3 regions of the Streptomyces sp. enrichment culture genome follow, and region 2 is predicted to be linked to each of the others. Evidence: riboswitches for the same ligand, from Rfam matches in the RefSeq annotation. Region 2 holds a riboswitch; each other region holds the start of a gene.
The links. Region 2 has a riboswitch for cyclic di-AMP ahead of ACSU6L_RS05315 (peptidoglycan DD-metalloendopeptidase family protein). Riboswitches for the same ligand answer to the same signal wherever they lie in the genome.
Positions count from the first base shown of each region.

Region 1: another riboswitch for cyclic di-AMP. It lies ahead of ACSU6L_RS15580 (transglycosylase SLT domain-containing protein); the one in region 2 lies ahead of ACSU6L_RS05315 (peptidoglycan DD-metalloendopeptidase family protein).
Region 3: another riboswitch for cyclic di-AMP. It lies ahead of ACSU6L_RS14670 (NlpC/P60 family protein); the one in region 2 lies ahead of ACSU6L_RS05315 (peptidoglycan DD-metalloendopeptidase family protein).

Region 1 covers NZ_OZ186847.1:3,646,730-3,649,992, reverse strand. The annotation lists gene ACSU6L_RS15585 (HAD family hydrolase) at 1-733, shown strand, start outside; gene ACSU6L_RS15580 (transglycosylase SLT domain-containing protein) at 697-1,191, opposite strand; cyclic di-AMP (ydaO/yuaA leader) riboswitch at 1,195-1,366, opposite strand; gene ACSU6L_RS15575 (CocE/NonD family hydrolase) at 1,648-3,263, opposite strand, start outside.
Region 2 covers NZ_OZ186847.1:1,237,356-1,240,618, reverse strand. The annotation lists gene ACSU6L_RS05330 (helix-turn-helix domain-containing protein) at 1-584, shown strand, start outside; gene ACSU6L_RS05325 (DUF6126 family protein) at 581-700, shown strand; gene ACSU6L_RS05320 (tyrosine-protein phosphatase) at 745-1,542, opposite strand; cyclic di-AMP (ydaO/yuaA leader) riboswitch at 2,021-2,178, shown strand; gene ACSU6L_RS05315 (peptidoglycan DD-metalloendopeptidase family protein) at 2,183-3,148, shown strand.
Region 3 covers NZ_OZ186847.1:3,464,135-3,467,397, forward strand. The annotation lists gene pcrA (DNA helicase PcrA) at 1-651, opposite strand, end outside; gene ACSU6L_RS14665 (hypothetical protein) at 705-836, opposite strand; cyclic di-AMP (ydaO/yuaA leader) riboswitch at 942-1,111, shown strand; gene ACSU6L_RS14670 (NlpC/P60 family protein) at 1,119-2,312, shown strand; gene ACSU6L_RS14675 (tellurite resistance/C4-dicarboxylate transporter family protein) at 2,417-3,263, shown strand, end outside.

The DNA of each region.
Region 1 (3,263 bases), 2.4 Mb from region 2:
TCTGGTGGTGACCGGCCGCCCGGCGCCCCGGGTGCGTCCGCTGCTGGAGGACCTGGGCGGCACGGGGCTGGCGGTGTGCGGGCAGGGTGCGCAGCTCTACGACGTGGGCGCCGACCGGCTGTTGTGGTCGGTGACCCTCGACCGGGAACTGGCGGAGCACGCGCTCGGCAAGATCGAGGCCGAGGTGGGGCAGGTGTACGCGGCGGTCGACCAGGACGGGACCGACGGCCTGACGCTGATCGAGCCCGGCTACCGGATGCCGCACCCCACGCTGCCCGCGGTGCGGGTCGGGCGCCGTGAGGCCCTGTGGGGCGAGCCGATCAGCAAGGTGCTGCTGCGCCACCCGACGCTGTCCGACGACGAGTTGGCGGCGGTCGCCCGCTCGGTGATCGGCTCGCTCGCGACCGTCACCATGTCGGGGCCGGGGACGGTCGAGCTGCAGCCGTGCGGCATCACCAAGGCGACCGGGCTGGCGCTGGCGGCCGAGCATCTGGGGCTGTGCGCCAGGGACACCCTCGCCTTCGGCGACATGCCGAACGACATCCCCATGTTCGACTGGGCGGCGCACGGCGTCGCCATGGCCAACGCCCATCCCGAACTGAAGGCGGTGGCCGACGAGGTCACCACGTCGAACGAGGACGACGGCATCGCCGTCGTCCTCGAACGTCTCTTCAGTCCCGCCGTGCGGCCTCAGCCTCAGTACGCGCCGAAGACGTTGTCGATGGAGCCGTAGCGGTCGGCCGCGTAGTTGCAGGCCGCCACGATGTTCGCGACCGGGTCGTACGGGTCGTAGGCGGTGCCGGGCACGTGGTACGCGGCGAAGGTCGGGTCGATGACCTGGAGCAGGCCCTTGGACGGGGTGCCCTTGGCGGCGTTCGAGTCCCAGTTGTTGATGGCCAGCGGGTTGCCGGAGGACTCGCGCATGATGTTGCGGTAGATGCCGTCGTAGCTGCCCGGGATGCCGTGCTGGGCCATGATCGTCATGGCCTCGCGGATCCAGCCGTCGAGGTTGTTGGGGTACGCCGTCACGGCGGTCGTCGCGGCCGGGGTGGCCGCGGAGGCGGTCGTCGCGCCGATCAGCGGCATGGCGAGCACGGCGGCACCGGTGCCGGCGACGGCGAGGGTGCGGGCGAGACGGGCACGGCGGCCCTTGGCCGGCTGGCTCTTTGCGGGCAGACCGTTTGCAGGCATGGCGAATTTCCTCTCCGGCGCCTGCGAGGTGAGCTGTCGGGTTCGGGCTGGGAGGTGCCCGGCCGTGTGCCACGGCACACGATTTCACCCCAAGCCGTACCGGGGCGATGCCCGGCCCGGCGACTTACCTGGGTCCCCCGCTCCTGCCTTGCGAGTGAGTTGGCGGATCGATGTGCGGGCGGCGGCAGGATTCGGCGTTCCGCCCGACGGACCGGGAAGTTATGCGAGAGCACATGTCCGGAACAAGTGGCGGAATCACATATCGTGCCCGTTGGCCATGATCAGTCCGTTTGGGGTACTTGATCCTTTGCGACTGCCAAGAGTCAACTGCCAATGGGGGATGGGTTTTCGGGGGAAAACCGCGAAAGGGCCGCGTAAACGTCCTCGTGAGTCAAGTCACGTGCGTGCACAAGAATGGCAAATCGGGCAATAAGGCCAGTTGTGCTCAAGTCGCCGTCACCCGGCGGTTCGTGGGATCCGCTTCTCCCAAGTCCGGTGGAACACGACCTCGTCGCCCTCGGTGCAAATCACCTCATTGATGGACATAAAGGTATTCGCGTCGCAGTCGATCTCCGAGCGGGTGCGGACCGTCGTGTCCCAGGCCATGTCCGGCCGGTGCAGCCGGATCGACCAGTCCGCGCGGGCGCGGGGGGAGAGCGGATCGTCGTCGCGGACCGTGTACGTCTCCCGCGCCTCCTCGGTGCACTCCAGTCCGTCGGGATACATGCGCGTGCCGCCGTACCGGGGCCCGGCCTCCAGCCGCCACTCGCCCCCGGCCACGTCCCGCACCACCAGCCGCTCGGGGCGGGGCTCGTCCAGCGTGGCGGGAACGCTGACGCCGAGCGGCGCGGCCTGCTCCGGCTCCTCGAACCCGATCGCCCCCGCGGCCTCCCGCGCCCGGACCGGCAGCTCCAGCGTGCTGCCGGCCGGCTCCAGGGTGAAACCGGCCGCCGACTCCGGCTGCGGCCAGACCCACGGCCAGTACACGGAGGAGACGGCGAGCCGGATGCGGTGGCCGGGCGCGAAGGCGTGGCCGATGCCGGCCAGCTCGAACGTCACGTCCTCCGTCGCCCCCGGCTCCCACGGGACCGCGCGGTCCGGGCCCCGGCGCGCCGACAGGTTCAGCACACCCCGGGTGACCAGTGTCGACGCGCCGTCCGGCGCCACGTCGCACAACCGGGCGATCACCTGCCCGCGCGGCACCTCGCAGGTCAGGCGCAGCCGCACCCGGGGCCGCCCCAGCACCCAGGTCTCCTCGGGCACCGCGAACTCGAAGCAGGCCGACCGCGCGTCCTCCTCCCGCTGGTCGGGCGGCAGGTCGGTGTCGCCGCCGCGGGGGAGGAACCGGCCGGCGTCGAGGCCGGTGTGCAGGGGGGACCGTACGAGCGCGGGGGCGCCCTGGAGTGCGTAGGTGATCGGTGTCACGTTCGGTGAGGGCCAGGAGGGCTCGCCGACCCAGCGGCCGGGCAGCGCGGGGTACGTCGTGGCCGGGCGGTGCGAGTCGGTGACGTACGCGCGCAGCAGGGGATCCGTGAGGACGCCGGTGTCGGCGCCCTTCAGCCAGTGGTCCCACCAGCGCAGGGTCTCCTGGAGGAAGCCGATCGCCGGGCCGGGTGGCAGCCCGCGGTCGGGGTACTGGTGGGACCAGGGGCCGATCAGGCCCCGGACGCGATCGGCGGGGAGATGTTCGACCAGGCGGAGCACGGTGTCGCGGTACGGGTCGTGCCAGCCGCCCACCGCGAGGACGGCGGCCCGGATCGCCCCGTAGTCCTCGCGGACGCCGTCGGCGCGCCAGTACGCGTCCCGGGTCTGGTGGGCCAGCCAGGTGTGCAGAAAGGGTTCGACCTGCTCCAGGCGGCTCAGCCACAGTTCACGCCAGGCCTCGCCGGCGTACCGCGGGTCGGGCGGGCGGGCGGTGAAGGCGAGCATCGTCGCCGACCGGGCGTGCATCTCCGCCGCGAGGACGGAACCTCCCAGGTAGTGCACGTCGTTGTCATATCGGTCGTCCGTGGCGCAGACCGTGACGACCGCCTTGAGCGGCTCGGGCGCGAGGGCCGCGATCCGGAGGGAGT
Region 2 (3,263 bases):
CGACCATGGCCCCGCAGCTGCGCGCCCTGCGCCGCCGGGCCTCCCTGACGCTGGAGGCGGCGGCCCGCGAGGCCGGGCTGTCGCCGGCCCATCTGTCCCGTCTCGAGACCGGGCAGCGCCAGCCGTCGCTGCCGATGCTGCTCGCCCTCGCCCGGGTCTACGGTACGACGGTCTCGGAACTGCTCGGCGAGACGGTCGCCGGCCGGGACGCCGTGGTGCGCGCCGCCGACATGGAACCGACCGCGGCGGGCGGCTGGACCTACTGGCAGGCCGGCGCGCCCGGACGCGGCATGCAGGCGCTGCGCGTGCACGTGCCGCACGGCTCCCAGGGCGACATCGTGCGGGTGCACCCCGGCGAGGAGTGGCTGTACGTCCTCAAGGGGCGGCTGCGGCTGCGCCTCGGCGACACCGTCCACCGCCTCGGACCGGGCGACAGCGCGCACTTCGACTCGCTGACCCCGCACCGCATCGCCGCGGAGGACCCGGACGGGATCGACCTGCTCTTCGTCCACACCCTGTTGCAGAGCCCGACGGCCGCGCTGTGCCTCGGCCCCACCACCCATGTCACCGGAGAGACGCCATGAGCGGAGTCCAGAAGAAGAACGAGCGCCAGATCTGGGTGCGGCTGTTCATCTACGTGGTGGCGGGGCACGCCTTCGCCGCTTTCCTCTATCTGCTGTTCGCCGTCGGGTCGAAGTAGCCGGCGAAGCGGCCGACGGAACAGCCGCGCGGCCGTGACCGGCCTCAGTCGAGCAGCCGCTCCCGCAGCCGCTCCCGGACCGCCGGGGTGACCTTCAGTCCCTGTTCCAGGTAGGGGTCGACACCGCCCCAGGTCTCCTCGATGGTGTCGAAGGCCGCCGACAGGTACTCCGCGCGGGCGTCGAAGAGCGGGCTGAGCAGCTCCATGACCTCGGGGGAGTAGGCCGCGGCGGAGCTGCTGCTGCGGTGCACCTTGTAGCGCCGATGCTTGGCGTTGGACTCCAGGTAGTCGGCGATGATCGCCTCGCGCTCGACGCCCAGCGCGAGCAGCGTCACGGCGATCGACAGCCCCGCGCGGTCCTTGCCCGCCGCACAGTGCATCAGCGCGGGCACGCTGTCCTCGGCGAGCGCGTGCAGGACCCGGGAGTGCTCGGCGGTGCGCTGCTTGATGATCACGCGGTACGAGGCGATCATCCGGCCGGCCGCCTTGCCGTCGGCCAGCAGCTCCCGCAGCTGGTCCAGGTCGCCGTCGCGCACCATCTTCCAGAACTCGGCGCCGTCGGCCGGGTCAGACAGCGGCAGGTTCACGTTGCGCACGCCCGGCAGTTCGACGTCCGGGCCCTCCAGCTTCTGGTCCGCCGCGTTGCGGAAGTCGAAGATCGTGTGCAGGCCCAGGGAGGACAGGAAGACCGCGTCCTCGGCGGTCGCGTGCGCGAGGTGGCCGCTGCGGTAGAGCACGCCGTGCCGCACCCGGCGTCCGTCGACGGTTGGCAGACCGCCCACGTCACGGAAGTTGCGCACTCCGGCCAGTTCGGGCTCGGTCGACGGGACCTGCTGCGTCACGTGGGCTCCTCCCAGTCGGACCCGTCCGCGCTGTTCGCCTACGGGCACGCGTCCGACCATACGACATGGATTCCTGAGGCAATGAAGTCGTCCACAGGCGGGATACCCGACCAGGGGAGGCGTTGTCCACAGGTGCGAATGCCGCAGTTCTCCGACTCCGTCGCATATAGGTGAACTGTCCGAATTGGAACCTTCGTCGTAACTCGCTCTGGAGTAAAGGGTTCTGGAGAGGTGTCACGTGAGGAGCGTCATATCCGTGACGGTGGGTCGCCCGTCATGTCCACGTAATTCATGCGTTTTTCAAGGGCTTTTGGATAAACGGGCTGCCCGGTAATCGACGGAGGGTGACCGGGAATTCAGTGTCCGAAAAGATCGAAAAGCGCGCGCGGGCAACCTTTCGCTTGTCCTGGTGCGTCTTGCTCGCTTACGTTCCACACCGATCCGAGCGGAACGCCGAATCCTGCCGCTGCTCGGTGCCCGCGCAAACTCACCCGTCCACGGCAGGAGCGGGGGACCCACAGGTACGACCGCCTGTTCCGGTTCCCGGAACGGCTCGGGGTACAGCCACGCCTCGGCGTGGCCGGGCATCTCCAGTCCGCACCCGACAGCTCACCTCGCAGGCGCCGGAGAGGAATTCGCCATGCCTGCCAAGGGTAAGCACCGCCGTCCGAAGACCCTTCGTTTCACCCGTTCCATCGCCGTCGCCGGAACCGGCGGCGCCGCGCTCGCCCTCCCCCTGATGGGGGCCGCCGGCGCTCACGCGGCCACCCCGCAGTCGGTTTCCGAAAAGGCCGTCCAGTCGGTCGCCTCGGTCCAGCAGACGGCCGGGACGAAGGCCGCCGAGAAGAACTCCGCTCCGCGCACCTACACCGTGAAGTCCGGCGACTATCTGTCGAAGATCGCCGAGGACCAGAACGTCGAGGGCGGCTGGAAGAAGCTCTACGCCGACAACCGCGCGGCCGTCGGCGAGGACCCCTCGCTGATCCATCCCGGCCTGAAGCTCTCGATCGGCGGCAAGGCCACGGCCGGCTCCGCCGAGTCCTCGCCCTCAGAGGCCGCCAAGCCGTCGCGGTCCACCCAGTCTTCGCAGCCGGCCGAGGCGTCGCAGCCGGCCGAGGCGTCGCAGCCGGCCGAGTCGCCGTCCTCGAACGCGCCCACCACCACCACCACGCAGGCGGCCCAGGCCGCCCCCGCCGCCGCCGGTTACGTCGCCCCGGCGTCCGGTGCGGGTGTCGGCACCGCCTACAAGGTGGCGGGCAGCATGTGGTCCAGCGGCTACCACACCGGTGTCGACTTCGTCGTCCCGACCGGCACCTCCCTCAAGGCCGTCGGCTCGGGCACCGTCGTCTCCGCCGGCTGGGCCGGCGCGTACGGCAACCAGGTCGTCATCAAGCTCGCCGACGGCTACTACGCCCAGTACGCCCACCTGTCCTCCCTCTCCGTGTCGGCCGGGCAGTCCGTGACCGCGGGCCAGCAGGTCGGTCTGTCGGGTTCGACCGGCAACTCGACCGGCCCGCACCTGCACTTCGAGATCCGCACCACGCCGAACTACGGCTCGGACATCGACCCGGTGTCCTACCTCCGCTCGAAGGGTGTCGCGCTCTGACGCCACCCGCCCACGCCGGTTCCTGACCCCGGCGCCACGAGCCACCGAAGGCCGGACCCCGATCCCCGGGTCCGGCCTTCGGTGTTGCCGTCCCGCGGGTTCGTGGCCGGTTCGT
Region 3 (3,263 bases), 2.2 Mb from region 2:
GATCAGCTCGTTCTTGAGGTTGCTGATCTTGGCGCTGAACGACTTGGGCGGGAAGCGCTTGGGGTCCAGGTCCAGATCACGGCAGACCAGGGCCATCAGGCGCTTGGAGTCGGCGGCGTCGTAGATCGAGAAGGAGGAGGTGAAGCCGAGCCTCTTGCTCTCGCGGCGCAGGATGCGCACGCACGCGCTGTGGAAGGTCATCACCCACATCGCGTTCGCGCGCGGGCCCACCAACTGCTCGACGCGCTCCTTCATCTCGCCCGCGGCCTTGTTGGTGAAGGTGATCGCGAGGATCTGGCCCGGGTGGACGCCCCGCTCGCCCAGCAGGTGGGCGATGCGGTGGGTGAGCACGCGGGTCTTGCCGGAGCCGGCGCCGGCCACGATGAGCAGCGGGGAGCCGGAGTGGACGACGGCGGCGCGCTGGTTCTCGTTCAGCCCTTCCAGGAGCGCGGCGGAGTCCACGGCGGGGCGGGGGGCGCCGTCGCGGTAGTACTCGTCCCGGTCCGGGGGCACGTCGAACTTCCCGCCGAACAGATCGTCCGGGATCGGCTCCGGTACGTGATCGTCCTCGGGCGGCGGCGGGGGTTCCTCCGCGTGGGCCCGCGGGGCCTGGAGGTCCGCCAGGAAGCTGTCGTCAAAGAGGCTGCTCATCGCTCTCCGAGTCTAGGGCGCCCCACTGACAACCGAGGGCCGCCCGCAGAACATCACAGCCGCCGCGGTCCGGCGGTCACCGGGGAACCGGGCGCGTCACGCACCGCGTCCACCCGGCTACCGCGCAGGTCGGACACGGGGTGCTCAGGCTCGGCGACGGCGAGCGACACCTTTCGGAAGGTCACGGAAATGTATCGGGCATATCACCCACCAACCTTCACAGCAGCCACACGAGTTGGCTACCGTGCCGGGCAGGCCGTACGACCCCCACCGGCGAACCTCGCCGGGCCGCGCGGCCTCCGCCGAGTCCGGCGCGCCCGTACGGCGACCGGAGCCGGGGACCCAACCGACTCTGGGGTGAATCGGCCCCTCCCTTTCAGGGAGGAGCCGTAGGGCAACCCTTCCGAACGACCCGCCCGAACCCGACAGCTAACCCGGTAGGCGGCCGATGGAAGGAGTCGCCTCCCTTGGCGTCGCACCGCAAGTCGCGTCCCACCCCGCGCGTGGCCGGCATACGCACCCCCGCCCTCGCCACCGCGGCCCTCACCTCCGTGGCCCTGCTCTCGCAGACCGCCGGCGCCACCCCCTCGGCCGACGACAAGCCGAGCCTGGAGGAGGTCGAGAAGAAGGTCGACGATCTCTACCGCCAGGCGGAGTCGGCGACCGAGAAGTACAACGCGGTCAAGGAGAAGACCACCAAGCAGCGCAAGCGCGTCGACGCCCTCCTGGACGACGTCGCCAAGCGGACCCAGAAGCTCAACGAGGCACGTGAGGAGCTGGGGTCGTACGCCGCCGCGCAGTACCGCACCGGGTCCGCCGTGCCGGACACCGCGACCTTCCTGCTCGCGGACTCCCCGCAGGACTACTTCGACCAGAACCAGCTGATGGGCCGGCTGACCAGCCGGCAGAAGGACGCGGTCGACGACTACTTCGACCAGCAGGCCGAGACGATGGAGAAGCGTCGCGAGGCCGGCGAGAGCCTCCAGACGCTCACCGAGTCGCAGACCGACCTCAGGACGGCCAAGGCGACCGTCCAGAAGAAGCTCGCCGACGCGCGGGAACTGCTGTCGCAGCTGACCGCCGAGGAGAAGGCGCGGCTCGCGGCGATCGAGAAGCGCAAGCAGGAGGAGGCGGCCCGCAAGGCCGCGGAGCTGGCCCGTCAGCAGCAGGCGGCGGAGGAGCAGCGGCGGCAGCAGGAGGCGGAGGAAGCGGCGGCCGCCCAGCAGGAGACCGCGCAGGAAGAGACCTCTCAGGCGGAGACCGGCACCGGCGACACTTCCACCTCGACCGACTCCACGTACGCGGCCAAGGCCGAGAAGGCGATCGCCTTCTCCCGCGCGCAGATCGGCAAGCCGTACGTCTGGGGGGCCACGGGTCCCGGCTCGTACGACTGCTCCGGCCTCACCCAGGCCGCCTGGAAGGCCGCCGGTGTCACCCTCCCCCGCACCACCTACGACCAGGTGAACGCCGGCACCACCGTCGCGATCGGCGCCGCCCAGCCCGGCGACCTGGTCTTCTTCTACGACGACGTCACCCACGTCGGCATCTACATCGGCAACGGGATGATGATCCACGCGCCGAAGCCCGGGGCGTACGTCCGGGAGGAGTCGATCTACTACGACGGCGAGTCGTCCATCCACAGCGTGGTGCGTCCGGCCTGACGCGAGCGCGGGTGCGCACCCGGTTGCACGCGCCCGCGTGCATTTCCCCGCGCCCGCGCGCGTGCCCCGCTCGCAGGGCGCGCAGGGCTCCATAGCATCGGGCCATGCCCGGCACCTCCCCCCTCCTCGACTGGTGGGCGCGGCGCGCGCCGGCGGCCGGGGCCGCCGTGATGGCGACCGGAATCGTCTCGGTCGGCCTCCACCTGGCGGGCCGCGAGGTCGTCTCCCGCGTCTTCCTGGTGGTGGCCGGCGCCGCCTGGCTGGCGCTGGCGGCGGAATTCCTCGTCCTCCTGCTGGGGCAGCGGAAGCAGTGGCTGATCCAGGCGGGCACACCGGCCGCGCTGACCGCCGTGGCGGCGACGACGGTGCTGGGAACCCGCTTCGCCGCGCTGGGCTGGACGCTTTCGGCGGGGGCGCTGCTGGCACTGGCCGCCGTACTGTGGCCGGTGCTGCTGGTGCTGAGCGTGAGACACTGGCGCAGGCGTATGCCGGGTTCGGTGTTCCTGGCGTGCGTGGCGACGCAGGGCCTGGCGGTGCTCGCGGCGACCCTCGCCGCGACGGAGTCTGCGGCCTGGCTCGCGCACACCGCTCTGGTGCTGTTCTGGCTGGGGATCGTGATCTACGGGCTCGCCCTGACCCGCTTCGATCCACGGCAGGTGATCGAGGGCGGCGGGGACCACTGGGTCGCGGGCGGGGCGCTCGCGATCTCGGCGCTGGCGGGCTCGAAGCTCATCGCCGCAGACGGCCCGGACCTCTCCCTGTGGAACGTCGACGACCGGGGCGTCCTGCACGACGTGACCCTCGCACTGCTCGTGCTGGATCTGTCCTGGTACGCCGTCCTGCTCACCGCCGAGATCGTCCGGCCCCGGCTGCTATACGACGTGCGCCGCTGGTCCACGGTGTTCCCGATGGGGATGACGGCGGCGGCGACGCTGTCCGTGGCATCCGCCG